4 regions of the Rhizobium sp. S96 genome follow, and region 2 is predicted to be linked to each of the others. Evidence: predicted binding sites of a transcription regulator. Region 2 holds the regulator's gene; each other region holds the start of a gene.

Region 1 (7,975 bases), on a different contig from region 2:
CGTCGCCGGCCTTGCAACGGTAAGAACCGATGTTGACGCGAACGCCGTTCACAGTCACGTGGCCGTGGTTGACGAACTGGCGAGCAGCGAAGACGGTCGGAACGAACTTGGCGCGGTAGACGATCGCGTCCAGGCGGGATTCCAGAAGACCGATGAGGTTTTCCGAAGTGTCGCCCTTGCGGCGGTCGGCTTCAGCGAAGATCGCGCGGAACTGCTTCTCGCGCAGGTCACCGTAGTAACCCTTGAGCTTCTGCTTGGCGCGCAGCTGCACACCGAAGTCCGAAAGCTTGCCCTTGCGACGCTGGCCGTGCTGGCCCGGGCCGTATTCGCGGCGGTTCACCGGGGACTTAGGACGGCCCCAGATGTTTTCGCCCATACGGCGGTCAATTTTGTACTTGGACGATTCGCGCTTGCTCATCGTATTTCCTTTCAGAGTGTTACGGCGGCTTGTTACCAAACCGCTCGAAGGAAACACGCCCTCCTTTGGCCCCTTTTGGGAGGCCCGACAGGATTTTCCGGTTACGCGAACTGGAAAGATCCACGGGACATGTCAAATGAAACACGGGACATCGCTGCCCCGTGCTGGCTCGGTCTTTAGGGGTAAGTCGCTGGAATGTCAATGACGTTCCACGCCGACCACCCAAAGCCGCTCGATTTTCGAGCTGCGTCCGGCTTACTTCATGCCGACCGTTTCGGTCTTCAGGCCCAGCGCATCGCTGATGGTGTAGAACAGATCCGTCTGATCCGTAAGACCGCTGACATTGGCCGCGCGCGGGCCGTAGGCGGCAATGCGCAGCTGCGCGCCGGTGTGGCCCTGGTCGTTCTCGTCATCCGAGTTGCCGTAGCTGACGGCCATAACCGCGCCATCCTTGGTCATCAGAGCTTCCGTCAGGCCCGGTGCCTTGGTATCGGCATCGACGATCTGGCTGGCATGGGCGTGGTCTGCCGTAACGATCACGAGCGTATCGCCGGCTTCCTGCGCGAACTTCAGCGCTTCCTGGACGGCTTCGTCGAGATCGACCGTCTCACCAATCTGACCACACGGGTTAGCGGCGTGGTCCTGCTTGTCGATCGAAGCGCCTTCGACCTGCAGGAAGAAGCCCTTCTCATTGGTGCGCAGCAGTTCGATCGCCTTGGCGGTCATCTGAGCCAGCGTCGGCGTAGCGGCTGTACGCTTCTCGTTCGGCTTGCAGACGACCGGCTCCTTCTCGACGTTGCCGTAGTGGCTCGCCTTCGGACCTTCCCAGCGAACAGGCATGTTGCCGTCCGCGAAGAGACCGAGCACCGGCGCATCGTTGTTGGCCTGCTTCACGGTCTGCAATTCATCAAGATTGGAGACGAGCTTGTAGCCACGCTCTTCGGCCTGCTGGCGCAGGGTCTTGTCCTTCCATTCGCCGGCCTTCGCGGTCTCGCCGAAGCTCTTGGCACCGCCGCCGAGCGTTACATCGGCACGCGCATTCAGAAGCTGCTCGGTGATCGAGCCCTTGCCGCCGTTTTCAAGCGCGTTGCTGGCGCACTTCTCGGAAGTGGCTTCCGGGCCGTAGCACTTGCGCTGCGTCACGTGGGCGATCTGCACGGCTGGCGTTGCATCCTGCAATTCCGCCGTCGAGACGTTTCCAGTGCCGAGGCCGGCAGCCTTTGCCTTCTCCAGCAGCGTCTCGTGCGCTGCCTCATGAATATCGACGCCGATCGCGCCATTATAGCTCTTCACGCCTGTTGCCCAAGCCGTGCCTGAGGCAGCCGAGTCCGTGACGTAGGTCGGCTTCCCGGTCTTCTTGTCGAGCGAATAGTGCGTGTACTGGCCGGTGATCGGCAGGGCGTCGATACCCTTGAAATACTGGCCGGCGCCAACGGCATAGTTGCGCGCAATGGTGATCTCGGAATCGCCCATGCCGTCGCCGATGAGCAGGATCACATTCTTCGGACGACCATCGACGATCGCGCCGCGGAACGCTTCGGTAATGTCGCCGGAGAGGCGGCGTGCGCCCGCAGGTGCGCTCAGCTCGCCGCTTGCAGCGCGCTCGAGAAGCTTGCCGGCAGCTTCGTCAGCGCGGCTCGGCTGGATCGCGACGGTTGCAAGCAAGACGGCGGCAATGACCTGCGGCAAGTGATAACGAAGTTTGGTCTGCATGGCTAAATCTCCTTTGACAATACGCACCACCCCGGAGGGTGCGCGCGCCTTATCCCCCGCCGGCATGAAGCACATATGACAAAGTCAGTTTTTTTCGCGCGTAACGCGAGTGATCTGGGTCGGGGACGTGTGGTCCACACCCCTCACCTAGATATAGCAGTCTGGTAGATACTATTCAGCGGCGGGACGCAGGTCGTCGCTATCAGGGGCGTTCGCATCGCCCGGAGCGGTCTGGCAGTTCATGTCAGGGAACGCGACGATCCGCTTGCCGGAAAAATCCGTATGGACGACGACCGTGCCCTGCTCCTCGAAGTAGCCCAGCAGACGCCTCGCACGACGCGCCGAATGTGTCCCGTAAGCTCGGGCAATCCGCGCATCCGAAGGGCACGGCTCGCCGCAGACGGCAGCCTTTGCCAGCATCAGGAAGACGCCCTGCAGGTCATCGGTCACGCCTGAGGACAGCGAAAGCGCCGTTGCCCAGGTTTCGGTCTCCGCCGTGGCGGCATCGACACCCGACCGGGAGATCGCGACGCGACGCCGAAACTCCGCCATCGACATCGGCGGGCCGGGAACGCGGCGCATGCGCACGCGCACGAGGAACTCCTGATAAAGCACGGAATCCGTGCGGAAAGCCGACCCCGGATCATCAAGAATTTCGTTGAGAACGGCCGCAAGCCGCTCCTCCCGCTCCTCGGCGGACACCTCTGGCTGGCTCACGCGTGGCTCCGAAGGCTGGGACACCGCCGCGGGCGCGGACCGTGACAGCTCCGCCAGAATATCGGTGGTCGGCCGCGGCGCAGGCGCCGCGCGCCGCACGAGCGGGCGCTGAAACTCTTCGGGATCGGGCGTGAAAATCAGGTCTTCGACGTCCTGCGGCGCATCCGGCAACGGCATCAGCTTCGGGCTCGACGAGCGCGCCGACGTCTCGACCATGCCGATCTGGATCGGCAACGGGCGGCGTGAAAGAGCCGGTCCAAGGGCGACGAAATTGCCGCGCTTGAGATCGCGGAACATTTCGGCCTGGCGCCGGTCCATACCGAGAAGGTCGGCGGCGCGGGCCATGTCGATATCGAGGAAGGTTCGCCCCATCAGGAAGTTCGAGGCTTCCGCCGCAACGTTCTTGGCGAGCTTGGCAAGCCGCTGCGTGGCAATGACGCCCGCCAGTCCGCGCTTACGTCCACGGCACATCAGGTTGGTCATAGCGCCAAGCGACATCTTGCGGGCGTCCTCGGACACATCGCCGCCGACGGACGGCGCAAACATCTGCGCCTCGTCGACAACGACGAGTACAGGATACCAGTATTCACGGTCGGCATCGAACATGCCGTTGAGGAAGGCCGCCGCCGCACGCATCTGCTGCTCGATGTCGAGACCTTCCAGCGTCAGCACGCAGGAAACACGATGCTGGCGAATGCGGTTGGCAATGCCGGCAAGCTCCGCCTCGGTCCGCTCACCGTCGATGACGACGTGCCCGAACTTGTCGCTCAGCGTGACGAAATCGCCCTCGGGGTCGATGATGATCTGCTGCACCCATTGAGCGGATTGCTCAAGCAGACGGCGCAGAAGGTGCGATTTCCCGGAGCCGGAGTTACCCTGTACGAGCAGACGGGTCGCCAGAAGCTCCTCGATATCGAGCGTGGCCGGATTTCCGCCGGACGCCGTTCCCATATCGATACCAACCTGCAAGTCCAATTCCCCTTACGATAGCAACATCACTCTCTAACAGATTCGTCGAATGATGCTCCCGCTCTTCGACAAAACCCACAGCCAATCAGCAAGCGCTTACGCCGCTTTATCCGCAAGAATATCCGCCTGCCCTTTTTCCGCGCTCGGAGCAAGCATCCGGGTAAATGCGAGGCTCACAGCCAGCGGCACAAGGAGAACCGCCAAGCCAACCCTCAATCCCCAGAGCTCACCGGCAAAGCCGATCAGCGGCGGACCGATCAGGAAGCCGAGAAGCGCCATGAACGACAGAATGGCGACACTGGCCGCAGCAGGCCGGTCCGTCAGGCTTGCCGCTGCGGTGACCGCCAGCGGGAAGCCCACCGACACGCCAAAGCCTATCGCCGCAAAGCCTACGAGCGCCGTCAACGTGTTTGGAGCGAGCAGGACGATCAGCATGCCAAGCAACGCTGCGCAACCGCAAACCCGGGAGATGGCAACCGCACCGAACCGCGCTTTCATATGGTCGCCACCGAACCGCCCTGCGGCGACAAGGCAGGCAAAGATGGAATAGCCGAGACCCGTCACGGCTCCGCCGGCCAACAGAACCTCTTTCAGGTAGACCGCCGACCAGTCGGCGATCGCCCCTTCCGTCATCGTGATCCCGAAGGTGAAGGCGCAGATTCCGAGAAGCGCAACGCTCGGCAGCTTGAACGGCGCGCGAGCCCCCTCGGAGACTGCAGCCGGGGCCGTAGCATCCGCCGGCAGGCGAACGCTTGCAGCAAGCGCCACCGGCAGCACCAGCAATGCAACGACCGCGATGGACCATTGTGCCGGCAATTGGAGGGCCACCGCGCCAGCGCCAATCAGGCTACCCGCCATGATGCCGAGGCTCCAGAAACCATGGCATCGGCTCATGATCACTAGGCCCGTGATCTTCTCGGCGCGATCGGCCTCCACATTGAGGCCGAGTTCAAGCGTCGAGAGCGCAACCCCGACGACGGCCAGGGCCGCGAACAGCGTCACGATGCTGTCCGCAAAGGCCGGAAGCGCAACGACGGCCAGAAACACCGCGAAGCCATAGATGACCGTGGCGCGCCCGCCGATCCGGGATACGAACCGGCCGGCGAAGGGCAGCGTTAGGAGGATGCCGACCGGCATGCCGAGCAAAGCGATGGCGAGATCGGCCGGTCCGAGACCAAGCCTTGCCTGAATATCGGGGATGCGTGGCAACCAGCTGCCGAAGGCGATCGGCTGCAGGAAGAAGATCAACATGACAAGTCTTTGAAGCGGCATCGCACATCCCTTTGTTCGCCCACCAGTGACAACGGCAGGCGATTCCCCGTCGGCAAGCTTGCGTGATCAGTCCGTCGAAAGAAAGCGCAAATCGCCCCGTCAGCGGGTGCTCAGGCCGAAACCCTGCATCAGCCGCTTCGTCGGAAAATCCGGGTTTCCTGACGTGAAGAAGGCATAGTCGAAATTGTCCGGATGAACGGCGTCGGCAACCTGCGGCACGAGGCTTCGCGCACGCCGGGCAATCGCTTCCGCCGGGTCGAGCCAGTCGACAGGCCACGGCGCAAGACGCCGGAAGACGTTTGCCATGAAGGGGTAGTGCGTGCAGGCGAGCACGACTATATCGGTCTTCCGGCTATCCTGCTCGACGAAGCAGGCGTCGATCTCCATGAGCACACCCTCGTCCGAAACCGTTTCGCCGCGGATATAAGCCTCCGCCATGCGCGCCAGATTTTCCGACCCGACAAGGCGCACGTGGCACTGCTGGGCAAAGGACTGGATCAGATCACGCGTATAGGCTCGTTTGACCGTTCCCGGCGTCGCCAGCACCGAAACCAGACCCGACCGCGTCCGTTCGGCCGCAGGCTTGATCGCAGGCACCGTGCCGACAAAGGTCATCTGTGGGAAGGCTGCCCTCAGGTCGGCGCCAACCAGCGTGAACGCCGTATTGCAGGCGATGATGCAGACCTCCGGATCATGCTCCTTGAGCAGCCGTGCGAAGAGTTCGATGACGCGCTCTTTCAGCGCCTGCTCTTCCCAGCCGCCGTAGGGAAACCCGGCGTCGTCGGCGACATAGATGAAACCGCGCTCGGGCATCAATACGCGCGCCTCACGCAGCACCGTCAGCCCGCCGATCCCTGAATCAAAAACCAGGACGGGTTTCAGCTCATTCGTCGCTGTTGTCATCGCTCAGGCGTTCCTTGACATCTGCGGGCGCCCGGCTCCCGCGCGGATATTGCCGCGAGAAACGGTCGAGGGAGGAAATAACACCGCGCATCACGCTGATTTCCTGCTCCGTGAAGGCGCGGCGGGAAAGGACTGCGCGGAGGTTGTCGATCATTTTCGGCTTTTTCGCGGGCGGATGGAAATAATTGCGCGCTTCCAGCGCTTCTTCCAACTGATCGTAGAGCCCGTGCAACTGTTCCTTCGTGGATTGTGTCTGCGACATCGCCTGGAAGGGAACGCTGCCAAGATCCTCCATGCCCGATTTCATCCATTCATAGGACATCAGGAGTACTGCCTGGGCGATGTTGAGCGAGGCAAAGGCGGGATTGACCGGGAAGGTCACGATCTCGTCGGCCAGCGCCACCTCCTCGTTGGAGAGCCCCCAGCGTTCGCGCCCAAAAAGGATGCCGGTGCCCTCGCCCGCTGCAAAACGCGCCCGCAGCGTTTGCGCAGCAACGACCGGCGAGCGCACGGGCTTGAAGCCGTCGCGCTCGCGCGCCGTCGTCGCGTAGACGAAGTTCAGGTCGGCAATCGCCTCCTCAAGCGTATCGAAGACCTTCGTGCCCTCGATCACATGGTCGGCCTTAGAGGCGGCGGCCTGCGCCTTCTCGTTCGGCCACCCGTCGCGCGGGTTGACGAGCCTCAGTTCGGAGAGCCCGAAATTCGCCATGGCGCGCGCCACCATCCCGATGTTCTCGCCCATCTGCGGTTCGACCAGAATGATGACGGGACCTTCCGTCAGAAGTTGCCGCTCGCTATTCGTGCCTGCCATGAAGTCTCGATCCTTTTGCTATGCGCGGGAATAGCCAAGACCACCCCAAACGGCAAGACTTAAGCGTCGGGATAAAGTCGATCGAGCGTCACCCCGATCATTTCGGCCCCGAGCCGCGCACCCGCATTTGACAGCGGCAAATGCCGCCCACCGCTATGGTTCCTGCTGTCGACGAAGAAGCATTCGGACCCGCGCTTGGCGACAGTCGTTATCCGGGCCAGATCGGCGTCGATCAACGCCTGACCATCCGCCCCGGCAGCCGCCGCATCATGGTTCTTCGCCATGATCCTTGCCCAGTAGGTTGCCGCCAGGAAAATTGCCAGCGTTTGGCGGATATGTCCCGGCTTGGTGACAATGGACCACGTAGATCCCAGGGGCCGAGCGGCAGCCGTCAGATCACGGTAGGCTGCGTCGAGCTTCTGCGACCGGACGATCAGGGCGTTTGACGGTTCACCCGCCGAGGCTGCGGCGAGCATCTCCTGAAGCGCCGCATACCACTTGGCGAGTACCACGTCCAGCGCGCCGCGGGTGCGCGCTGGAAAGACCAGGAATGCCACCAGGGTTCCGGCTGCAGCACCAAGAGCGGTTTCTTCGATGCGCAACAAGAGCAGATCGACCGTCAGGGAGCCGATCATCCCGTAGACCAGGCAGAGCGCGATCGAAACGAAAAATGTCATCGTCGCGTAGGAGGTCTGCAGGAAGTAGAACGCCAGGAAGATCGAGATGCCGGTGACCACGAGGGCAGCAGCCATCTGCTCGTTGAGCAATGTCGCAAGCCCCAACCCGATCGAGATTCCGAAGAGCGTACCCACCGACCGCTGCAACGCCTTCATCGCGGTATCGCCGCGTGAATTGGTGTTGGTGAAAACCAGAAAGGAGGCCAGCACTGCCCAGAACCAGCGCTCACGCGAAAGCGCCAGCCCGAGCGTCATGGCAATCGCCGACGCCAAGGTAATCTGCAGCGCCGAACGGATCAGAGGATTGCTCAGGGAAAAGTCGGGATTCTCCGCGGATGCCGCAGTCTCGGTCACCGCCGCGATCTCCGCAAAGCCAGTGGCATATCCGAGCTCGATCGTCCTGCTGAGGTCACTACGTGCCTCACCAAGGCGTGCAAGCGCCTGAATGGTTTCCGCTTGCGCACCGTCGACAACCTTGGGCGCCTGAATCACGTC
Region 2 (7,975 bases):
AAGGCCTTGATCGAAGCGGGCATAGGCGCGCACGTTTTCCGGCGTCGAGAAGTCGGCGACGAGCAGGTCGACCGGACCGTCGCTCTTCGTCTGGACCGTGAATTTGCCTTCGAACTTCAACGACGTTCCGAGCAGCACCGTCAGCGCGATGACTTCGGCCAGCAGCCGGGCGACCGGCGCCGGATAATTGTGGCGCTCAAGAATGGCATCGAGCATCGGGCCGAGCTGGACGGCGCGACCGCGCACATCCAGGCCTTCGACCTGAAAGGGAACGACGTGATCATCGCCGGCGAAATCGAACTCGCCGAGCGTGGCTGCAGGTTCTGCCATGGTCTTCTCCTAGTCTGTGAGCGGCGGACAAAGGTGCCCATCCGCTCGCGCGGCCACAGGCCTTTTCGGCCGAATGTGGCATCCAGTATGGTTCAGATCGCGCCCAGGCACCAAGCAAGAATCGACTTCTGCGCATGAAGGCGGTTTTCCGCTTCATCGAAGACCACGGATTGCGGACCGTCGATCACCTCGTCCGTGACTTCCTCACCACGATGGGCGGGCAGGCAATGCATGAACAATGCATCCTTGCCGGCCTGCGCCATCAAAGCCGAATTGACCTGATAAGGCTGGAAGACGTTGTGACCCCGGGCCCGATGTTCCTGATTCATGGAGACCCAGGTATCGGTCACCACGCAATCGACGCCGGCAACCGCGCGGTCAGCATCGTGACCAAGCATGATTTCGGCGCCCTCATTGCGGGCCCAGTTCAGATAGTGATCCTTCGGCTCGGAACCAAGGGGTACGGCCATGTTCATGCGATAGCCGAACCGCGCAGCCCCTTCGATCAACGAATGGAGCACGTTGTTGCCGTCGCCCGTCCATGCAACGGTCTTGCCCTTGATCGGGCCCCGATGCTCTTCGAAGGTCATGATATCGGCCATGATCTGGCAGGGATGCGTGTCGTCCGTCAGCGCATTGATCACGGGAACGGTCGCATGTTCGGCAAGCTCCAGCAGCCGGGAATGCTCCGTCGTGCGGATCATGATCGCATCAACGTAGCGCGACAGAACCTTGGCCGTATCGCCGATGGTTTCAGCGCGGCCGAGCTGCATTTCGGTGCCGGAAAGGAACAGGGTTTCGCCGCCGAGCTGGCGCATGCCGACGTCGAAGGAGACGCGCGTACGGGTCGAGGGCTTTTCGAAGATCATCGCCAGCATCTTACCTGCCAGCGGCTTGTCGCCCTGGCCTGCCTTGAATGCCTGCTTGCGGGAAATAGCGTCGTTCATGATCACCCGCAGGTCGGAGGACGATACCGCGGAGAGATCGAGGAAGTGTTTGGGGGAAGCCATTGTCGTTACCTATTACGCCCGCCGTCAGGCCGGGCACCTATCCGTTCAAGCCGTCTTCTTGATCTTGGAAGCGCGAACGCTTTCGGCGGCACGCTCCAGTCGGGCGAGGCCTTCTCGGGCTTCATCGGCGGTGACCACCAGCGGCGGGAGAAGACGAATGACATTGTCGCCGGCGGGGATCGCCAGCAGTTGCGCTGCGCGGATCGCCTGCAGCAATTCAGACGATGGCACGGCGGCCTTGACGCCGAGCATCAGCCCTTCGCCACGAACATCCTCGATGACGTCGGGATAGCGATCCTTGAGCGAGGCGAGCCCCTGGCGGAACACCAGCGAGACGTCACGCACATGCTGCAGGAAGCCGTCTTCGAGAATAACGTCTAACACGGCATTGCCGACCGCCATGGCGAGCGGATTGCCGCCGTAGGTCGAGCCGTGAGTACCGGCCTTCATACCAGACGCCGCCTCAGCAGTCGCCAGGCAGGCGCCGAGCGGGAAGCCGCCACCGATGCCCTTGGCGACAGCCATGATGTCAGGCGTCACACCCGACCACTCATGCGCAAAAAGCTTGCCCGTGCGTCCGACACCGCTCTGAACCTCGTCGAGGATCAGCAGCAGGCCGTTTTCATCGCAGATCTGGCGCAGCGCCTTCATGAATTCTGTGGTCGCGGGACGGATGCCGCCCTCGCCCTGAACGGGCTCGATCAGGATGGCTGCCGTTTCCGCTGTGATCGCGGCCTTCACCGCTTCGACATCGCCGAACGTCACCTGGTCGAAGCCCGGCGCCTTGGGGCCAAAGCCTTCCAGGTACTTTTCCTGTCCGCCGGCGGCGATGGTTGCCAGTGTCCGGCCGTGGAATGCGCCTTCGAAGGTGATGATATGGAAACGCTCGGGGTGCCCCTTGGAGAACTGGTAGCGGCGCGCCGTCTTGATCGCGCACTCGAGTGCCTCTGCGCCGGAATTGGTGAAGAACACCTTGTCCGCGAAGGTCGCCTGCGTCAGGCGCTTTGCGAATGTTTCCTGGCCCGGGATTTCATAGATGTTGGACAGGTGCCAGACCTTGTCTGCCTGCGCCTTCAGCGCACCAACGACATGGGGATGCCCATGACCAACCGAGGTCACGGCAACGCCGGCACCAAAATCAAGATATCGCTCGCCAGTTTCAGTGATCAGCCACACGCCCTCTCCTCGCTCGAACCGCAAAGGGGCACGAGAGTAGGTATCATAAAGCGGCGCGGCTTCAGCCATGGCGCGATCTCCTGTCATTGGCTACATCGGACTCCGGCTAAAAAGGGGGTCCAGAAAATTAAAAATGCCGCCTTTCGGCGGCAAGCAGCACTATTTACTTTTCGCACTGCAATGTCAACAAAACTGAGGTTTTAGTGCATGCGTCAAGCTGGCAATCAGGGCGCCTAAATCTATCAACAATTAATGTTGCATAAATGACTCTCCGCCCCAGCAAGTTGGGGAAAACTTGAAATTCGATTCTCCGCGATTCAACCGACTCTTGTCACGGAGTCAGCCTCACACTAGGTTAAAACTCAATTACTAGACTGCATGCGGCGGAACTAGTCACCAAAATCGAGCAAGCGTTTCTTGCCTCGGACACGTCCGGGGCAACGGTGAAGGATTCTGCCTACACCAACGCTAATAAGGCGGAGACAGGGGCATGAACTGGACAGACGAGCGCGTTGAAAAACTGAAGAAGCTGTGGTCCGAAGGCCTGAGCGCCAGCCAGATCGCGGCACAACTTGGCGGTGTAAGCCGCAATGCCGTCATTGGCAAAGTTCACCGCTTGAGCCTGCCGGGCCGGGCCAAGGCCGGCGGCACGTCGACGGCGACAAGAACGCCGAAGCGCGCCACGTCGGCACCACGCGCTCCGAATTATGCATCCCGGATCACCGCCACCCGCACCGTCACCCGCCAGCAGGGCGCGACGATGCTGAAGGAAGAGATCGACATCGATGCGATCGAAGAAGTCAGCTACCGTCCTGCTGCCAACGTGGTCGTACCGATCTCGCGCCGCCTTGGCCTGACGGAACTCACGGAACGCACCTGCAAGTGGCCGGTCGGCGATCCGCTGAAGGACGACTTTCACTTCTGCGGCTGTGAATCCCCGGATTCCTCGCCTTACTGCACCTATCACCAGCGCATGGCATACCAGCCGGTGAACGAGCGCCGGAAGGCTGCAAACCGGGTCGCTTGATCCGGAAGCCGGATAAGGAATGCAAAACGGGCCTTCGCGGGCCCGTTTTTTGTTGACTGCGCAACGCGGACAGCGCTCGCATGCCATACCGGGCGCGCTGCGTTTCTGTAGGGGGATGCGTGTTGCGTTCGGCGTTCGCGCGCACTGGAGCATGCGGTGAAAATATCCTGCCTACATACGGCCGACAGCAACATTGCTGTATTCGAGGCCGCGGCACGAGAGATCGGCCTCGCCGAGGGAACGCTTGCCCATACGGTCCGGCCCGATCTGCTCGCAGACGCCGAACGCTCGGGTGGGCTCACCCGTGACATTGCTCATGAAACCGCTTCGCTGTTGCGATCGCTCGGTCGAACGGCTGATGCCGTTATCCTCACATGCTCGACCCTTGGGCCGTCGGTGGACGCATTGGGCGACACCGTGTCCATTCCCACCCTTCGCGTCGACGCTGCCTTGGCGGAACAGGCAGTTCAGGCTGGAGGCCGGGTCGTCGTTCTTTGCGCGGTTCAAACCACCGTGGAACCAACGGCGCAACTCTTCGCCACGGCAGCCGAGGCAACGCAAACGGCGTTCGAAGTGCGCTTGGTGCCGGGGGCATGGAATCTCTTCAAGGCCGGCAATCGTGATGGATATCTGGCGGTCATTGCCGAGGCGGCAGATGCCGCTTACCGCGAGGGGGCCGCGGCCGTTGCTCTCGCCCAGGCGTCGATGGCGGGCGCTGCCGATCTGGTCAAGGATGGTCCCAAACCCCTTAGCAGTCCAGCGGCGGGCCTGGCCGCCGCTGTGGCAAGCGTTTCGCGAGACGCCTGACACCGGCGGCTCGTTCCCTATGCCCGCAGGACGCCCCCAGCGGCCCGCTCTGCTGGCGGCTCGATGGAAGCCTAGGCTTCCATTGAGTATCCGGCGCCGCGAACGGTACGGATCACATCCTGCATGTTGGAGAAGTTCAGCGCCTTGCGCAGACGCCCGACATGGACGTCGACGGTCCGTTCGTCGACATAGATGTCGTGGCCCCAGACGCCGTCCAGAAGCTGCGAACGCGAGAAGACCCGGCCTGGCGAGGCCATGAGGAATTCCAGCAGGCGGAATTCCGTGGGCCCCAGGCGGACTTCGCGGCTCTTGCGATGAACGCGGTGGGTTTCGCGATCGAGTTCGATATCGCCGCACTTGAGGAGCGACGAGAGAACTTCCGGCTTGGCGCGGCGCAGCATCGCCTTGACGCGGGCAACCAGCTCGGGTGTCGAGAACGGCTTGACCACGTAATCGTCGGCGCCGGTGGACAGGCCGCGAACGCGTTCGCTCTCCTCGCCACGGGCCGTCAACATGATGATCGGCAGACGTTCGGTTTCCGGCCGCATGCGCAGGCGACGGCAGAGCTCGATGCCGGACACGCCAGGCAGCATCCAATCGAGGATCAGAAGGTCGGGCGTGCGCTCCTGCAGCCGGATCTCGGCCTCGTCGCCGCGCAGGATGGTGTCGACCTCGAAGCCTTCGGCCTCAAGGTTATAGCGAAGAAGCACGCTCAGGGCCTCTTCGTCTTCAACGACAGCTACTTTAGGTATCATTCGTTTCGGTCTCCTGGGGGCGCGGTCGCGGAACGATTATTCAGTGACTGCGCCGACGGTGTTGGCGGTATCGTCCTTCGGACGTTCGCCTTCCGGCTGGGCACCGGTGGCCATGTAGTAGATGGTTTCGGCAATGTTGGTCGCATGGTCGCCGATGCGCTCGATGTTCTTGGCGCAGAAGAGAAGATGCGTGCAGCTGGTGATGTTGCGCGGATCTTCCATCATGTAGGTGAGCAGCTCGCGAAACAGCGAGGTGTACATCGCGTCGATTTCCTCGTCGCGCTCACGGATCGACTTGGCGCGGTCCGCAGCACGGCTCGTGTAAACGTCGAGAACTTCCTTGAGCTGGACAAGCGCCAGCTCCGAGAGGTGCTCGAGGCCGCGAGCGAGCTTGCGGGGAACGCCGCTGCTCTGCACGGCGATGACGCGCTTTGCAGTGTTCTTGCCAAGATCGCCAACGCGCTCGAGGTCGGCCGCGATGCGGATCGAACCCATGATTTCGCGAAGGTCGGCGGCCATGGGCTGACGACGTGCAATGGTGATGATCGCCTTGTCGCCGATCTCGCGCTCGGCGTGGTCGAGGATCACGTCGTCGGAAATGACCTTCTGGGCCAGCGCCGTGTCGCCGTTCACCAGGGCGCGGACAGCGTCTGAAACCATCTGTTCTGCAAGACCGCCCATTTCCGAAATACGGCGGGACAGGAACTTCAGGTCGTCGTCGTAGGCGGAATAGATATGTGTCGATGCCATGGGGCTTATCCTTGAATGTCCTGAGGGTTACCGTTGCCGGAGATCAACCGAAGCGGCCCATGATGTAGTCCTGGGTGCGCGGGTCATCCGGGTTGGTGAACATCTTGTCTGTGTCGTTTTCCTCGACGAGGTTGCCGAGGTGGAACATGGCGGTACGCTGCGAAACGCGAGCCGCCTGCTGCATCGAGTGTGTGACGATGACGATGGTGTAGCTTTCGCGCAGTTCGTGGATGAGCTCCTCGACCTTGGCGGTGGCGATCGGGTCAAGCGCGGAGCACGGCTCGTCCATCAGGATGACTTCAGGGCTGACCGCAACGGCGCGAGCAATGCAAAGGCGCTGCTGCTGACCGCCGGAGAGGCCGGTGCCGGACTCGTGAACGCGATCCTTCACTTCGTTCCACAGGCCGGCACGCTGCAGGCTGTGTTCGACGATCTGGTCCATGTCAGCCTTGCTCTTTGCGAGGCCGTGGATACGCGGGCCGTAAGCGACGTTCTCGTAGATCGTCTTCGGGAACGGGTTCGGCTTCTGGAACACCATGCCGACACGGGCGCGCAGTTCGACCACGTCGATATCCGGATCGTAGATATCATCGCCGTCGAGCGTGATCTTGCCGGTGACGCGGCAATTGTCGATCGTGTCGTTCATGCGGTTCAGGCTGCGCAGGAACGTGGACTTGCCGCAACCGGACGGGCCGATGAGCGCCGTCACGGTATTTTCGCGGATGTTCAGCTTGACGTCGAAGAGCGCGCGCTTCTCGCCGTAGTAAACCGATACGTCCTGGCCAATCATTTTATACGGAATGGTATTCATCTTCTGGTCCAGCGCTTTCTCGACTGCTGCTTCCGTCAACATGTTCATGATGTTTACTCCGTTTACCAGCGGCGCTCAAAGCGACGACGCAGAAGGATAGCTCCGAGGTTCATGACGATCAGGAACAGGAGCAGGACGATGATGGCGCCGGAGGTGCGCTCGACAAAAGCGCGCTCGGCTTCGTTGGCCCACATGTAGACCTGCACGGGCAGTGCCGTGGAAGGATCCATGGGGGTGGCCGGTGCATTGGCGACGAAGGCGACCATGCCGATCAAAAGCAGCGGTGCGGTTTCGCCGAGCGCATGGGCCAGGCCGATGATGGTGCCGGTCAAGATGCCAGGCATTGCCAGCGGCAGGACATGGTGGAACACCATCTGCATCTTAGAGGCACCGAGACCAAGGGCTGCCGCGCGGATCGACGGCGGCACGGCGCGCAGCGCGGCGCGGGTCGCAATGATGATCGTCGGCAACGTCATCAGCGTCAGCACCAGACCACCGACCAGCGACGCGGAGCGCGGCAGGCCTGCGAAGTTGATGAAGACGGCGAGGCCGAGCAGGCCGTAGACGATCGAGGGAACGGCCGCGAGGTTGTTGATGTTGACCTCGATCAGGTCGGTCAGCTTGTTCTTCGGCGCGAATTCTTCGAGGTAGATCGAAGCGGCGACACCGATCGGCAGCGCAAGAACGAGAACGATCAGCATCAGATAGAGCGAGCCGATCAGAGCAACGCCGAGGCCGGCTGCCTCAGGACGGCTCGAGTTGCCATTGACGAAGAGGCCGGTGTTGAACTGCTTGTGCAGGGTGCCGCTTGCCGTGAGCTGCTGCATCCAGCCAACCTGCTTGTCGTTCACCTTGCGGTTCTTCTCGTCGACCTTGAGATCGATCTGGCCCTTGTTGGCAGAGTCGATGTTGGCGTCGGCCAGCAGCGTGACATTGACCGTCTTGCCGATCAGCGACGGATCAGCCACCACCATGTCGCGGAGAACGATCGGAGCGCCCTTGGAGATCATTGCCGAAGCGTCGCGCACGTCAGGGCGGCTGGAGGCATTGATCCCGAGCGTCTTGATCATCGCATCGCGGATCAGGACGGGATAGTTCGCGGCCACCAGCACCGACGGATCGGTGGCGCGCTTGTTATTGGGGTCCAGCGTCTTTTCGCTGAACTCGATCGGCAGCGTGATCGCCGTCTGCAGGAAGGACGTGTAGCCCTTGCTGATTACGGTGGTCAGCAGGATCGCGAGGAAGATCAGGCCGAAGGAGATGGCGGCGATGCCGTAGGCCTGGAACCGACGCTCGGCGGCGTAGCGGC
Region 3 (7,975 bases), on a different contig from region 2:
GTTGCCAAGGGCCTGAAGACTAAGCCGTGGGTGAAGACCTCGCTGGCACCAGGATCTCAGGTCGTCGGTGAATATCTGGCGAAGTCCGGCCTGCAGGCCGATCTCGACAAGCTCGGCTTCAACCTCGTCGGCTTCGGCTGCACGACCTGCATCGGCAACTCCGGTCCGCTGCCGGCGCCGATCTCGAAGACGATCAACGACAAAGGCCTGATCGTTTCGGGTGTCCTGTCGGGCAACCGCAACTTCGAAGGCCGTATCTCGCCGGACGTTCAGGCGAACTACCTGGCCTCGCCGCCGCTCGTCGTCGCCTATGCGCTTGCTGGTACGGTCCAGAAGGACCTGACCAAGGAGCCGATCGGCGAAGACCAGAACGGCAACCCGGTCTATCTCAAGGACATCTGGCCGACCTCGCACGAAGTGCAGGAGTTCATCCAGAAGTACGTCACCCGCGAACTTTACGAAACGAAGTACGCCGACGTCTTCAAGGGCGACGAAAACTGGCAGGCCGTCAACGTGCCGGCCGGGCAGACCTACGCCTGGGACGACAAGTCGACCTACGTGCAGAACCCGCCTTACTTCGTGGGCATGGGCAAGACCGGCTCGGGCATTTCCGACATCAAGGGTGCGCGCGTTCTCGGCCTCTTCGGCGACAAGATCACCACCGACCACATTTCGCCGGCCGGTTCGATCAAGGCTGCGTCTCCGGCCGGTGCTTACCTGCTCGAGAACAATGTCGGTGTTGCCGACTTCAACCAGTACGGCACGCGTCGCGGCAACCATGAAGTGATGATGCGCGGCACCTTCGCCAACATCCGCATTCGCAACCACATGCTCGGCCCGAACGGCAAGGAAGGTGGCTACACCATCCATTACCCGTCGAAGGAAGAGGAATCGATCTACGACGCGGCCATGCAGTACAAGGGCGAAGGCGTTCCGCTCGTCATCTTCGCAGGTGTCGAGTACGGCAACGGCTCGTCCCGCGACTGGGCAGCGAAGGGCACCAACCTGCTCGGCGTCAAGGCCGTGATCGCGCAGTCCTTCGAGCGTATCCACCGCTCGAACCTGGTCGGCATGGGCGTCATCCCCTTCGTCTTCGAAGAGGGAACGACCTGGGCAAGCCTCGGACTGAAGGGCGACGAGATCGTCACCATCGAAGGTCTCGAGAACATCAAGCCGCGCGAGAAGAAGATCGCCAAGATCACCTACGGCGACGGTTCCGTGAAGGAAGTGCCGCTGCTGTCGCGCGTCGATACGCTTGACGAGGTCATCTACCTCAACAACGGCGGCATCCTGCAGACGGTTCTTCGCGACCTCGCCGCCTGATTTTTAACTGCTATCAGTGATAATGGCCGCCGGAGAGAGATTTCCGGCGGCTTTTGCTTGCGCTGGCGGTATTGACCGCGCGGCTCACGACGATGTGTTTCGGCGTTGCTTGCAGGAGCCCCGTCTCACCCGTTCGTGACTTTCCGTTTGGATCGGGAGCGACTATCTCTACGTTCATAAATCGGAACCTGCAGTCATTTGGCTGGACTGTCAGGTGCTGAAGAAAAAGGTGCAGGTGAATGTCCGCGCGGTTTTTGATTTCGCTGATTGCAGGCGTGGCCCTTGGGGGTCCGCTTTTTGCGCAAGATGCGCCGAAAGGCGTTGTCGAGCTCTTTACCGCTCAGGGATGCTCATCCTGTCCGCCGGCTGATGCCGCTTTCCGCAAGCTGGTAGAGCGCGGCGACGTGATTGCGCTCGCCTATCACGTCGACTACTGGAATTATCTCGGCTGGGCCGATACCCTGAGCTCGAAGGAAAACACCGAACGTCAGTATGGCTATGCGCGCACGATGGGGCGCAGCAACGTCTATACGCCGCAGGTCGTGGTCAACGGTCGTGATCATGTGGCGGGCGCCGATCTCAACGGCATTACCAGCAAGCTCGATGGCTTTGTCACTGAAGGCAAAGGCCTGACGGTGCCTGTCAACGCTCGCATCAAAGATGATGAGCTGGAGATCAAGATCGGCGCCGGGCCAGGCAAAGCAAACGTCGTGATGGTCTATTTCGATCGCGAGAAGACGATCGATGTCGAAAAGGGCGAAAACAGCGGCCAGAAAATTGCCTATCTGAACAGCGTGACCGACGTTGAAACGGTCGGTATGTGGGATGGCAAGGAAACGAGCTTGACGCTACCCGCCAATGTCATGCAGAAGCCTGATCTTGAAGGTTGCGCGATTCTTCTACAGTCTTCTACCGTGGATGGAACGCCGTCGGCAATTCTTGGCGCGACGGTCATCATGGCTGGCAAGAACATCTGAAGAGTTTCACCTGCTTTGGCAGGTGGAAAACGGGGCGGCCCGGCTGATCGTATTCGGGGCTGGGGTTAAGGTCGATACGGTCAGCCGGGCCCTTTGGCGCGCTGGCGCCAAACTTTCACATTGCCTTCGAATCAGGTGAGGCGATGCGCAGTGTTGATTTTGCAGCGAATCTTGATGACCCGCAGCGCGTTGGGGGGAATTTCCCTTGCAAATGAGGCGCTGTTTTGACTGAATTACGGCGCTCGGGAGATTGCACAGAGTATGCTTAATGTGACCGGCCGGCCGCTTGCAATTTGTAAACGCTAAGGCAAACTGTCATTCTCCTGTCACAAGCGGAGGCCCTGGGAGACCTGATGACAGATCAGCCGGATTTGCGGCACGGCGAGAGCCGGACAGCCGACAGCAGTTCCCCAATCGTGGATCTCAAGGAATACAAGCAGAGCAAGGATCCGCTTCCGGTCACCTTTCATCGCCGCGAACTCGATGCGATCCTTTGGATCTACGGCCGGATGGTCGGTGAAGGCGAATGGCGGGACTATGCGATCGACCACCTGAAGGACCGCGCGGTCTTTTCGGTGTTCAAGCGTTCCGGCGAGATGCCGCTTTTCCGTATCGAGAAGAACCCGAAGCTGGCCGCAAAGCAGGGCGCGTTCTCGGTGGTCAACACGCACGGCGTCATTCTGAAGCGCGGACACGAGCTGCCGCAGGTTCTGAAGGTCTTCAACAAGACCCTCAAGCTCGTTGAGACGTGAGGGCGCTCACTCCCTGAAGAGACTGCCGGGGTAAGCATCCAGGTCAGGTTCTGATGCCGTGCCGTCGCCAAGGACGCGCTGCATGATCATCGTATCCAGCCAACGTCCGTGCTTGTAGCCTGTACCCTTGAGCAGGCCTGCTTCCTGGAAGCCCACCGCCTTGTGGAGCGTAATAGAGGCCGGGTGGGCGCCACCGATCACCGCGGTCATCTGGCGAAAACCAAGCGCTGCGCACCGCTTCACGATCTCCTCCAGAAGCATCTTGCCGATTCCGCGCCCACGCGCCTCAGGGGCCAGATAGATCGAATCCTCGACCATCCATCGATAGGCAGGGCGCGTGCGAAATGCCGATGCGTAGGCGTAGCCCAGCAAGCTGTCCGCCTCATCGACTGCTGCAATGTAGGGATAATGCTGACCGGTGATCGCCGAGAACCGTGCTGCCATCTCCGCCTCTGTCGGTGGAGCTATTTCGTAACTTGCGACGCCATTCAGCACGGCCTCGCTGTAGATGGCGGTCACAGCACCGAGATCGGAAGGTGATACGTCGCGGATGGAAACAGGCATTCGAACAGGCCGGCAATTGATGAAGACGAGACTTCAGATCATTCGCCGGAACGTCGCGCAACAAAAAAGGCGGCCGAAGCCGCCTTTTCCGATTGTTCATTCCTCTTACTTGCGGTTGCCCATGAACTGCAGGAGGAACATGAAGAGGTTGATGAAGTCGAGGTAGAGCGTCAGGGCGCCCATGATGGCCTTGCGGCCCGACACGGCTGCGTCGTCGGCTTCGTAGTACATTTCCTTGATGCGCTGAGTATCGTAGGCGGTCAGGCCTGCGAAGATCAGGACACCGATCACCGAGATCGCAAACTGCATGGCAGACGATGCCAGGAAGATGTTGACGATCGAGGCGATGATCAGGCCGAAAAGACCCATGATCAGGAACGAACCCATCGCCGACAGATCGCGCTTGGTCGAGTAGCCATAGATCGACAGCGCGCCGAAGGAGGCGGCCGTGACGAAGAAGGTCTGAACGACGCTCTGGCCCGTGTAGATCAGGAAGACCGACGAGAGCGACAATCCAACCAGCGCTGCATAGACCGCGAAGGTCGTCTGCGCGGCGGATACGCTCATGCTATTGATCCTAAAGCTCAGGAAGAACACCATTGCGAGCGGAGCAAAAATCACGATCCACTTCAGCGGGCTCGTGTAGATTGCTGCGCCGAAGGCGGTCAGCTGGCCATCGGAGACGGCGAACGTGAATGCGAAGTAGGCGGCCAAACCAGTGATCGCCAGACCGAGTGCCATCAGGTTGTAGACCTTGAGCATGTAGCTGCGCAGGCCCTGATCGATCATCTCGCCGGTTTGCACGCGGCTTTGGTAGTTACGAAGGTCAGCCATAGTTTCCTCTTACAAGCTCCGATGTGAACACGGTGTCGGGGTTGTCGACCCGGGCGCCGCTGCGGAGCTCCAGCATGCCTGCCCACAATATGAGCCCTTCGTCCTTCGCAAACAAGGGCCTTGCAACCCGCGATCGGGTTAAATCGCAGTAAGGTGAAGCGAATTTCTCTTCATCTTCAAGTCACAGCTCGCGCAAAACGGGTGCTGCCTTCTGGCCGAGGATGCGCCAGGTGCCAACCAGACCGATGCCGACGGTGAGGATCAGCGCGGTAATCAGTGTGACGCCGGCAACGCCGGGCAGGAAGTGCGACGGTATGTGCATGATGCGGGAGAGAATGTACCAGGCGGCGACACCGCCGGCGAGGAGCGCGAAAACCGCCGTCGCGGCGCCAAGCATCAGATATTCGTAGCAAAAGGCGCGGATCAGCATCCTTCGCGTCGCGCCAAGGGTTTTGAGCACGACGGCGTCGTGGGTGCGCGCACGGTTTCCAGCGGCGAGCGCTCCGGCGAGAACCAGCACCGAGGCGATCAGGGCCACCGATGCGGCGGCGCGGATGGCGGTCGCAAGCTGAGCGACCAGCGTGTTGATGATATCGATCGCGTCCTTCACGCGGACGCTGGTGATGGTCGGATAGGTATTGGTGACGGATTTAAGGATCGCCGCCTCCTCGGGCGCGGTCGCCGACGGGTCGGTCAGCGTCGCGAGCCAGGCGTGCGGAGCACCCCGGAAGGTATTCGGCGAGAAGACCATAACGAAATTGATCGACAGGGATTCCCACTCGACCTTGCGCAGGTTGGCTATCCGCGCGGTGATGTTGCGGCCAAGCACGTTGACCGTCACCGTGTCGCCGATCTTCAGGCCCAGTTCCTTGGCTTCCTCGTTTGAGAAGGATACCAGCGGCTCACCGGTATAGTCTTTCGGCCACCAGGTGCCTTCCGTCAGAGAGGCGTTCTCCGGCAGGGTTTCCGCATAGGTGATGCCGCGATCGCCGCGCAGGACCCATTGCCCCGCGGGCGGGACTTTCCGTTTGGCGACGTCTTCGCCATTGAACGCAAGGATGCGACCGCGCAGCATCGGGACTTCGACAAGTTTCCCCTCCGGGGCCGTGGTTTTGACCAGATTTCGGAAATTCTCGACTTCGGAGCCCTGGATGTCGACGAAGAAGAAGTTGGGTGCGCCATCGGCCATGCGCCCGGTCAATTGCCGGCGCATGTTGCTATCGATCAGTGTAAGCGTGACGAGCAGGGCGAGTCCCAGGCCGAGCGAAAGCACGACCGATGGCGTCAATGCACCGGGCCGATGAATGTTGCCGATTGCCAGCCGAAGGGCAGGCGAATTCACGCGGGGGCTCCGACGCGCCAGCCATGCGATGCCGGCGGCCACCAGGCGCAGCACCACGAAGGCGAACGCGATGGCGCCGATAAAGACAACGGCGATGAAGCGATCATACGCTGTTACGATCGCCAGACCGGCAAGAGCCGCAAGGAACGCAGCAGCCAGCAGGATGTAAGGCCACGACGGGAGTTTGCGGGCCTCGAAACCCTGCTCGCGGAAAAGGGCCGTTGCCGGAACCTCGCGGGCGTGTCCGAGCGGCATGATTGCAAAGGCAAGCGTGGTCAGGATGCCAAACAGGACCGCCAGCGAGAGAGCCACGGGATAGAGCGTCGGTTCGGTCGAAACCGGGAGAAACCGCGCCAGGAACTGCGCCGCCAACATCGGGGCCAGTGCCCCGACCACCAAGCCGGCGACGATGCCTGCGAGCGCGATCAGGCCGATCTGAAAAAGATAGATCAGAACAACGGTGGACGCCGGGGCGCCAAGGCATTTGAACGTTGCGATCGTGGTCCGCTTGGAATCCAGGAAGGCGCGCACCGCATTCGCGACGCCTACGCCGCCGACGATCAGTGCGGTCAGGCCAACCAGCGTCAGGAACTGCGAAAATCGCTCGACATTATCGGTCAGCGACGGCGCGGCCCGGTCGCTGGTTCGGATCGACCAGCCGGCAGAGGGGAATTCCTTGGTGGCTTTGTCGGTAATCGTCGGCGTGTCGCTCGGGTTGTCCAGGCGTATCTTATAGACATTCTCGACAAGGCTTCCCGTCTGGATAAGGCCCGAGGCTTTCAACGCCTCCCGACTGACGAGCAGTCGTGGCGCGAAGCCGAAGCCTTCCGAAATGGAGTCCGGTTCGGTCTTCACTGTTCCGGTGATGTTGAGAATGACGTTGCCAAGCAGGATTTCATCCCCGACGGAGAGGCCGAGGCGTTCCAGCAGCAAAGGCGCGGCGACGGCGCCGTAGGTGCCGCTTTGGTCGGCAAGAAGCCGAGGGAGCGAATAGTTAGGCTCGGATTCGAAGGTGCCATAGAGCGGGTAGGCACCGTCTACAGCCTTGACCTCGACGAGGGCCTGGTCGCTGCCGTCGGGCTTGCGTGCCATGGATCGCAGCCCCGATGATATGGAAACTTTTCCAAGGCCCTGCAGGAATCCTATTTCCTGCTCTGTCGCTTCTCGGTTATTGAGCTCGAAACGTACGTCGGCGGCCAACAACTCCTGGCCACGCGTCGAGATCGTGTCGGTGATGGACTGCGAGACGGAGTTGACGGCGGCGATCGCCGCGGTCCCCAGCGCGATGCACGCGAGGAAGATGTAAAAGCCTTTAAGGCCCCCGCGTAGCTCGCGGAGCGCCAGCCGGAAGGCGAGGGAAGCACGCGGAGTGACAAGCCTCATGCAATTGCCGCCTCGTTGCGCACGGCGGCGTCGTCGCCTTCGATCTGACCGGAGCGCACGCGTATCTGGCGCATGCAGCGCCGCGCAAGCGAGGCGTCGTGGGTGACCAGCAACAAGGTCATGCCCCGCTCGGTCTGCTTTGAAAACAACAGGTCTGCGATCTGGCGACCGGTATCTGCATCCAGATTTCCGGTCGGCTCGTCGGCGATCAGGAGAGCTGGCGAGGGTGCGAGTGCCCGGGCGATAGCGACGCGTTGCTGCTCGCCACCCGACAACTGGCCGGGATAGTGGTTCAGACGGTCGCCGAGACCGACGGCTTTCAGTTCGCGGCGGGCAATCTCGAAGGGGTTTTGAACATTGGCGAGTTCGAGAGGGACCGCGACATTTTCAAGCGCGGTCATGTTGGCGATCAGGTGAAACGACTGAAAGACGATGCCGATGTTTCGGCCGCGAAAATCGGCGACCTGATCCTCGCTCAGCGCGTGGAGCGGCGTGTCGCTGATATTGATCTCGCCGCTGTCGAGCCTTTCCAGCCCGGCCAAGACCATCAGCAAGGTCGATTTGCCGGAACCGGAAGGCCCTACGATGCCGACGGATTCGCCGGCCTGGATCGTCAGGTCGATGCCCTTCAGCACATGGACCGAGGCTGCTGCGCTGCCAAGCGTCAAATCGGCACGCTTCAGCTCGATGATGGTTTTTGCCAACGTTTATTGCCCTATATAGATGCCGATCGTCCTGCCAATCTAGGGAAAGCGGAATGAGTTTTAAAGCTGCCGGCCTTCACATCGCCGTCATTGTTG
Region 4 (7,975 bases), on a different contig from region 2:
CAGGCTCTAGGACTTCACGCCACACAGCATCTCGCGCTTGCCGGCGAATCCGCTGCGACGCGAGACGGCAAAGCCTGCCGCAATCAGGTTGCGCCTGACGAAGCCTGCCGCGGCATAGGTGGCGAAGCTGCCGCCGAGCCTTGTCTTGGCGCAGACCAGCTGCATCAACTCCTGCGACCACATGTCGGCGTTGCGCGACGGCGCGAACCCATCCAGGTACCACGCGTCGAATTCAGGGGCGGCGGCTGCCACGCCATCAATTGCTTGACCGCACACCACGCTGAGCGTGGTCTGGTCATCCAGTTCCAGCCGAACGGTGCCTTCCGGCGTTGTCGGCCAGGCCGCGACCAGAGCGCGGCGCTCGATATCGATCTCGCTCCAGTGCGACAATGCGCGATCGATCTCGTCGCCCTGCATGGGGTAGAGTTCGAACGACATGAAATGCAGGTGCTGGCCACCAACACGGTGCTGCTTCCACTGCCGCCAGGTCTCTGCGAAATTCAGGCCGGTGCCGAATCCCAGCTCGCCGATCAGGAACGAGGCGTGGTTCTGCCAGCGCTCGGGCAAGCCATTGCCTGCCAGGAAGACATGGCCGCATTCGAGCCGGCCGTCGGTCTGGCAATAAAAATGGTCGCCAAAGGCCGGCGAATAGGGCATATCGCCGTCGCGCCATTCAAGCGGCTGGTTTGTTTTGCCAATCTGATCGGGATCCGTATCTGCCATGCCAACAGCCGATAGTCCGGCCTTGCCTTCGGGTCAATCGTCTGCAGCGCTGCTAATCGTCGGCGGCGGGATAATGGGCCTTTGGGCCGCCGTTCATGCCGAGCGTCTTGGCATCGAGACGATCCTGATCGACGCCGGGCAACTCGGCCATGGCGCGAGCGGCGGATTGCTGGGCGCGCTGATGCCGCACATGCCGGACAAATGGAACGCCAAGAAGCAATTCCAGTTCGATGCGCTGGTGTCGCTGGAGACGGAAATCGCGGCAATCGAGAGTGCGACCGGTCGTTCCGCAGGTTACCGGCGCTCCGGGCGTCTCATACCTCTGCCGAAGCCGCACCTGCGCAATATCGCTCTCGGCCATAGCGCCGATGCCGAGCGTCAGTGGCACGCCGGCGCCCGCCGTTTTCACTGGCATGTCCTTGATGCCCCGCCCGTTGGCGGTTGGCTGGAAGCGGGAGACGTCGAAGGTGGTTTCGTGCATGACACGCTTGCCGGCCGAGTGGCGCCGCGCGCGCTGGTGGCCGCGCTGGCCGCATTCCTGCGTGACGCGAAGTATGTGCGGGTCATCGAGAACAACGCCCTGGCGGATATCGACCTCACGCGTAATGTCGCGGTCACGGAAGCCGGAGATATTGCCTTCAGTCATTGTATCGTCGCCGGCGGCCACAGCTCTTTTCCTTTGCTCGGCCGATTCACCGATCGATTGACGCAACCCTTGGGGCAAGCCGTCAAGGGGCAGGCGGCCTTGCTGAAAGCCGATGTCGATCCGTCGCTGCCGACGATTTTCCGCGACGGGCTCTATGTTGTTGCCCACGAGGGTGGCCATGTCGCCATCGGCAGCACGAGCGAGAACCGTTTCAGCGATCCCTACGCCACGGACGCTCAACTGGATGCTCTGCTGGCCAGCGCGCGGGAGCTCGTTCCGATTCTGGCGGACGCACCGGTGGTCGAGCGTTGGGCGGGCTTGCGCCCCAAGGCAATCGATCGCGATCCGATGGTGGGGCCGCATCCCGACCATGAACGGCTGCTCGCCCTGACCGGCGGCTTCAAGGTGAGCTTCGGCCTTGCCCACCGTCTGGCAGAATCTGTTGTCAGTGGGGTTGCGGGGCGCAAGCCGTCGTTCGAGCTGCCCGAAAGCTTCCATTTCGCCAGCCATATTCAGGTCGCTTCACGCTAAACGTGAATTAGCGTTTGCTGCCTTTCGTTATTCTGTCATGCAAATCACCTATCTGCATGCGCAATGGCAGCGCTGTGGAGCGGCGCGCCAGTTTCCGACGGAGGAACCGCATGCGCTACGCCATTTGTTTCACACCCGCTGCAAGCGATCCCTTGTCGCATGCCGCCGCAAACTGGCTTGGGCGAAACGTGTTCTCGGGCGACATGGTCGAGCCCACGGCAATTCGCGGCCTCAGCATCCACGAAATTGCGTTCCATACCGCGGTGCCCAGGCGCTACGGATTTCACGGTATCCTGAAGGCGCCGTTCCGGCTTGCGCCGGATGTTTCAGAAGCTCAACTTTTGCGCGATCTGATGCGGTTTTGCGGCACGCTGACGCCGTTTCACATCCGCCAGCTCGAAGTCGCGCGCACGGCCGCCTTCTACAGCCTTGTTCCGTCGCTGCCTTGCGAGCACATCCACTATCTCGCCTCGGCGATCGTGCAGCAGTTCGACCATTTTCGTGCGCCGCTCAGCGATGCCGATATCGAGCGCTGCGATCCCGATGGTCTCTCGGCCGCGCAATTTGCCAACCTGCATCGCTGGGGATGTCCGCATGTCATGGACGAGTTCAGGTTTCACATGCCGCTGACCGGGCCGGTCAGCCAGCAGGACATGCCGCGCATCGAGCAGGCTTTGCGTGGGGTCTTCGATCAGGTGCTCGTCGAGCCGGTGAAGGTCTCGAATGTCGCACTGCTGTTCGAGGAGGGCAATGGTGGGCCGTTCCGGGTGCATTCGCTGCATCCGATGGGGAAGGTCAGCGCGCGCCGGGAGCGCATCGCGGTCCCCGCCTAAGGGGTTGTGCCGTAAAGGCAAAACTCTGTTGCGTACTTTCCGTCTCGACATTCGCTGCCCGGATGCTACCGTTCGCCCGACTTTCAGAAGGTGATTTCATGGTATCCGAGACTTATCCGCGCAATCTCGTCGGCTACGGACGCAATACGCCCGATCCGAAGTGGCCGGGCGACGCCCGTGTCGCCGTTCAGTTCGTCATCAACTACGAGGAGGGTGGCGAAAGCTCGATCCTCGATGGTGATCCGGCCTCCGAAAACCTGCTGTCGGAAATCGTCGGTGCTGCCGCGTGGCCAAACCAGCGCAACCTGAACATGGAATCGATCTACGAGTACGGCTCGCGCGCAGGCTTCTGGCGGTTGTGGCGCATGTTCACGGATCTGAAGGTTTCGGCGACCGTCTACGGCGTAACGCTGGCGATGGCGCGCAATCCGGAAGCCGTCGCGGCGATGAAGGAAGCGGGCTGGGAAATCGCCAGCCATGGCTACCGCTGGTTGGAATACAAGGATTTCGCCGAAGATCTCGAGCGCAAGCACATTCAGGAAGCCGTGCGCCTGCACACCGAGCTGACGGGTGAGCGTCCCTACGGCATGTACCAGGGCAAGCCGTCGGACAACACGTTGCGGCTGGTGCAGGAAGAGGGCGGTTTCCTTTATTCGTCGGACTCTTATGCCGACGATCTGCCCTACTGGGTGAAGGGCGTGGATGACAAGCCCTTCCTGATCATCCCCTACACGCTCGAAACCAACGACATGCGGTTTGCAACGCCGCAGGGGTTCAACGCGGGCGATCAGTTCTTCACCTACCTGAAGGACGCTTTCGACACGCTCTATGAGGAAGGCAAGGAAGGCAGTCCGAAGATGATGTCTGTCGGCCTGCACTGCAGACTGGTCGGGCGTCCCGGGCGTGCAGCGGCTCTCAAGCGCTTCATGGAATATGTGCTGAAGCACGACAAGGTATGGATCCCGCGGCGGATCGAGATCGCTGAGCACTGGCGTCAGCACCATAAGCCGGAGACGATCTGATGATCTCCCGGGATGAATTCGTATCCCGCTTCGGCGGCGTGTTCGAGCATTCACCGTTCATTGCCGGGCGAGCCTATGACGATGGTTTCGTAGGCGACGAACTCACGGTCGATCGGGTGCACACGGCGCTCGTCGCGATCTTTCGCGCCGCGAGCCCGGAAGAGCGGCTGGGAGTGCTGCGCGCGCACCCTGATCTGGCAGGGCGTTTGGCGATCGCTGGCGAACTCACCGAAGATAGCAAGCAAGAGCAGGCCGGCGCGGGTCTCGACCGGCTGAGCGCCGACGAACATGCGCGCTTCACGACGCTCAACACGGCCTATGTCGAGAAATTCGGCTTTCCCTTTATCATCGCTGTGAAGGGGCTGAACAAGGACGACATTCTGGCCGCGTTCGAAACGCGGATCGACAACAGCCGCGACGAGGAGTTCGCGACGGCGACAGCGCAGGTGGAGCGGATCGCGCTGCTGCGGCTGACGGCGCTGCTGCCCGAGCGCTGAGGCCGGTTTGCTCTTTCATGTCCGTGGCTTATAGTTGCGGGCGAGAGGTCTGACGCGATGAAACCATCGGAAGCGCTGGAAAAGAACAGGCAGGCTATCCGCGAAGCGACGACGCGCTTCAACGCGACGAACCCGCGTGTCTTCGGCTCGGTGGCGCGCGGCGAGGACCGCGCGGATAGCGATCTGGATATTCTGGTCGATACGCTTCCCGGTACCACCCTGTTCGATCTCGGCGGGCTGTTGGAGGAGTTGAAGGATATTTTGGGGGTGAAGGTGGATCTTGTAACGCCGGGAGGCTTGCCTCCGAAGATTCGGGACCGGGTGCTAGCCGAAGCGGCAAGAATATGAGCGCAGGCAGATTGGTCGACTACATTGATCGGATGCAGGCCGCCGCAGAACAGGCGCGGATGCTGACGGATGATATGGAGCTGCATGACTTTCTATCAGACGTGCGGACCCAGCTTGCGGTTACTATGTCGCTTGTACTGCTCGGCGAAGCCGCCGCGCGGATCGCTGCCGATGACCCAGACTTTCTGCGTGATCACGCCGAGATACCGTGGAGCAAGATCCGGGGTATGCGCAACCTGATGGTACACGACTACTACCGAGCCGATCTGACGGCTATCTGGAGTACCGTGAGGAGCGACCTTGAGACATTGATCTCCCAACTCGATTCCTTACGCCACTGGCGTATTCAAGGCGAATAACCGTGACTGAATTCCTCGACATCCAGCCCCTTACCAAATCGGCCTTCGCGCCTTTCGGCGAGGTCATCGAAGCCGATCCGGCGACGATGCGGTTCATCAACAATGGCACGACCGAGCGCTTTCATGCGCTGGCGTCGGCGGAAGCAGCGGGCGAGGGCGCGCGTGTTATCATCAACCTTTTCCGTGGCCAGCCGCGGGCGTTTCCGTACGAGGTGGGCATGATGGAACGCCACCCCTTCGGCAGCCAGAGCTTCTCGCCGATTTCGGGCCGCCCCTTTCTCGTTGTCGTCTCGGAAGACGAAGGTGGTCGGCCGGGCCGTCCGCACGTGTTCCTGGCGCGCGGTGACCAGGGCGTCAATTATTTCAGGAATGTCTGGCACCATCCGCTGATGTCGCTGGGCGCCGTCAGCGATTTCCTCGTCGTCGATCGCGATGGGCCGGGCAACAATCTGGAAGAGTTCTTTTTCGATACCCCCTTCATCATCAGCGAGCCCGCCTTATGACCGGACTGACCACACATGTTCTCGATACCGCCTCCGGCAAACCGGCCGAAGGGCTGAAGATCGAGCTGTTTCATCTCGAAGGCGACGTTCGCCACCATATCAAGACGGTGACGACCAATTCCGACGGCCGCGTCGATGGCGGACCGATCCTCTCCGGCGAGAGCTTCAAGGCCGGCACCTACGAACTTTTGTTTCATGCCGGCGATTATCTGCGGGGAACAGGCGTGGCGTTGCCGCATCCCGCCTTTCTCGATCTCGTGCCGATCCGCTTCGGCATCGCCGACGAGAGCGGGCACTACCATGTACCTCTGCTGATCTCGCCCTATGGCTATTCCACCTATCGCGGGAGCTGATCGATGCGCTTCGCGGCGATCGCGGATGTCCATGGCAATCATCTTGCGCTCGAAGCGGTGCTTGCCGACGTCAGGGCGCAGGGCATCGACGAGATCGTCAATCTCGGCGATTGCCTGAGTGGGCCGCTCGAGGCGGGCAAGGTTGCTGACACGTTGATGGCGTTGGATGCGGTGACCGTGCGGGGCAACCATGACCGCTATCTGATTGAAAGCCCGGCGGATGCGATGCCGTCGTGGGAGCAGCACGCCTATTCGCAATTGGCGCCGCGTCATCTGAACTGGCTGCGCAGCCTGCCGTTCAGCGCAGTCTATCGCGACCTAGCCTATCTCTGCCACGCGACGCCCGTGGACGACCAGACCTATTGGCTGGAATCCGTCTCGCCCGAAGGGCATGTCTTCGTGAAGCCTCTCGAAGAGATCGAGGCATTGGCTGAGGGTATCCGGTTTCCGCTGATGCTGTGCGGCCACAGCCATGTCCCCCGGGTAATCCGCCTTTCCGATGGCCGTTTGATCGTCAATCCCGGCAGCGTCGGCTGCCCCGCCTACAGCGACGACCTGCCTTACGAGCATAAGGTCGAGGCGGGTCATCCACTGGCGTCCTACTGCGTCATCGAGAAGTCTGCTGACGGGTGGTTGCCGCAGTTCCGCACGGTCGCCTACGACCACATGGCGATGTCGCGGCTCGCAAAAGAAAACGCCCGCCCGGATTGGGCAGGCGCGCTTGCGACGGGCTGGGTGCGTTAGGCTGAGCAGACGGATCAGAAAAGGCACTGTTTCAAAATCAGCAATTGAAAACATTGAATAATTTCCAAATTATACCTGATAAGATGTCATTCCTGTCCTGTCAGATACGACACGAATTCCCAGAAAATCCCGGAATCAGGGCACAAAAAAGCCCCGACATGAGATGCCGGGGCACGGTTTGGACTAGAATTCTCGCTGGCTACGACTTGCGCGTTTCCGCTCTGTAACTCTCGATTTCAGAGCGTCGATAGATAGTTCCGTTCCTGCGCTGGCCGACCACCCACACTGGGTGAATGCCAGCATTTTCCAGCGCGACCTTCAGATTTCGATGAGGCATCCAGCCGGCAGAGGCTTCCGAGAGTGTTACATATTCACGACGAAACGCTGCATAGGCTTTGTGCTCGATCACGTAGTAAGGGACGCCGTTCAAGCTCTGAGTGACTTTCTTGAGCTCGAACAGACCCGAGTAGAAAAGCGGCTTGCCAACAGCATAGTCCAGCCCCAGTTCCCGCAGGAATTCGTGACACTTCACTCCGAGCGATGGCGGCGCGAAGGCGGCTTTCGTCTGCTTTACATCAATTAGCAGCCGATCGACACCAACACGCGAGGCGTCCTTGGAAAGGCATCTTGTCGATACCTTGCCCTGCAGGATCGCTCCAAAGATATCGACGATGGAGCAAACTGCCTTGTGGGCAGCCACCGCCAACTGGACCAGGTCCGGGGATTCGTCTCTCTCTTCGAGACCTCCAGTCAGCTTTTCCATAAGCTCGTCGACAGCCTTCCGCGAGAATTTCGGCTTCTGCTTCTTCACGAGTTTCGGCTTCTGCGTCAGCAAGCCCGCCTTAATTATCTTCTGCACTGTCGGAAGTGTCAGGCCCATCTTCCTGGTGATGGCTTCGATATCGATATCATCATGGTACTCAGCTACGGCTGCCTCGACGTGCGAGACTGGGAACACGACATAGTTATCCGTTTTTCGACGATCGGCCGGGACGAGTACACCATGCTGTTCGAGGATGCGGCGAAGTGTCCGGCTGTCGATACCTGTTTCACGCATTGCCGTGTGCGCAGTATGCCACCTGCGGGTGCCGCCGCCGCCGATGAACGGATCCTCGGGGCCGATCGGTACTTCCGACATCGCGCACTCGCGTACAAAGTCGATCAGTGGCCGCAAAGCAGCCACATCAACGTGTTCCGTGAGGAAACGCTGAAGCTCTCCGTACAGTGCGTATCCCTTCGAAAACTTGTTGCGGCTGATGAAGGCGTTGTTCACTTTGGAAAGGCAGCTCCGGAGCTTGTGGGCGTCAGCCAAAAGCTCGAACCCGCTCAGTCGAAGATCGCGCGATACTGAGACCCTGCCTCCAAATCTCAGGTCAGGATCGCTTGCCAGTCGTTCGATGCGTCCAGCGACAATGC

Evidence for each region. The regulator PhoB, encoded in region 2, activates phosphate uptake and scavenging genes when phosphate is short. The targets are predictions, from matches to a motif close to TGTCATNNANCTGTCAT.
Region 1: a site for PhoB is predicted at 2,196-2,212, ahead of phoA (alkaline phosphatase). Genes of this name have one in related genera too.
Region 3: a site for PhoB is predicted at 2,614-2,630, ahead of QTL94_RS13575 (DUF2794 domain-containing protein). Genes of this name have one in related genera too.
Region 4: a site for PhoB is predicted at 1,923-1,939, ahead of QTL94_RS20225 (DUF1045 domain-containing protein). Genes of this name have one in related genera too.

The regions. Positions count from the first base shown of each region.
Region 1 covers NZ_JAUDRY010000011.1:359-8,333, forward strand. Annotated here, with positions in the region: gene rpsD (30S ribosomal protein S4) at 1-418, opposite strand, end outside; gene phoA (alkaline phosphatase) at 674-2,131, opposite strand; gene QTL94_RS14580 (ATP-binding protein) at 2,303-3,817, opposite strand; gene QTL94_RS14585 (MFS transporter) at 3,914-5,089, opposite strand; gene murI (glutamate racemase) at 5,189-5,992, opposite strand; gene QTL94_RS14595 (RNA methyltransferase) at 5,973-6,803, opposite strand; gene QTL94_RS14600 (FUSC family protein) at 6,863-7,975, opposite strand, start outside.
Region 2 covers NZ_JAUDRY010000003.1:274,115-282,089, forward strand. Annotated here, with positions in the region: gene QTL94_RS02340 (Hsp33 family molecular chaperone) at 1-330, opposite strand, end outside; gene argF (ornithine carbamoyltransferase) at 423-1,340, opposite strand; gene QTL94_RS02350 (aspartate aminotransferase family protein) at 1,386-2,585, opposite strand; gene QTL94_RS02355 (GcrA family cell cycle regulator) at 3,007-3,543, shown strand; gene QTL94_RS02360 (aspartate/glutamate racemase family protein) at 3,700-4,350, shown strand; gene phoB (phosphate regulon transcriptional regulator PhoB) at 4,422-5,105, opposite strand; gene phoU (phosphate signaling complex protein PhoU) at 5,142-5,855, opposite strand; gene pstB (phosphate ABC transporter ATP-binding protein PstB) at 5,899-6,714, opposite strand; gene pstA (phosphate ABC transporter permease PstA) at 6,729-7,975, opposite strand, start outside.
Region 3 covers NZ_JAUDRY010000010.1:286,472-294,446, forward strand. Annotated here, with positions in the region: gene acnA (aconitate hydratase AcnA) at 1-1,323, shown strand, start outside; gene QTL94_RS13570 (DUF1223 domain-containing protein) at 1,563-2,300, shown strand; gene QTL94_RS13575 (DUF2794 domain-containing protein) at 2,654-3,052, shown strand; gene QTL94_RS13580 (GNAT family N-acetyltransferase) at 3,059-3,616, opposite strand; gene QTL94_RS13585 (Bax inhibitor-1/YccA family protein) at 3,722-4,450, opposite strand; gene QTL94_RS13590 (ABC transporter permease) at 4,632-7,175, opposite strand; gene QTL94_RS13595 (ABC transporter ATP-binding protein) at 7,172-7,879, opposite strand; gene QTL94_RS13600 (arylesterase) at 7,933-7,975, shown strand, end outside.
Region 4 covers NZ_JAUDRY010000025.1:721-8,695, reverse strand. Annotated here, with positions in the region: gene mnmC2 (tRNA (5-methylaminomethyl-2-thiouridine)(34)-methyltransferase MnmC2) at 7-723, opposite strand; gene QTL94_RS20230 (NAD(P)/FAD-dependent oxidoreductase) at 722-1,900, shown strand; gene QTL94_RS20225 (DUF1045 domain-containing protein) at 2,011-2,733, shown strand; gene puuE (allantoinase PuuE) at 2,832-3,755, shown strand; gene uraD (2-oxo-4-hydroxy-4-carboxy-5-ureidoimidazoline decarboxylase) at 3,755-4,252, shown strand; gene QTL94_RS20210 (nucleotidyltransferase family protein) at 4,310-4,600, shown strand; gene QTL94_RS20205 (HepT-like ribonuclease domain-containing protein) at 4,612-4,959, shown strand; gene QTL94_RS20200 (ureidoglycolate lyase) at 4,962-5,462, shown strand; gene uraH (hydroxyisourate hydrolase) at 5,459-5,815, shown strand; gene QTL94_RS20190 (metallophosphoesterase family protein) at 5,819-6,559, shown strand; gene QTL94_RS20185 (TniQ family protein) at 6,759-7,975, opposite strand, start outside.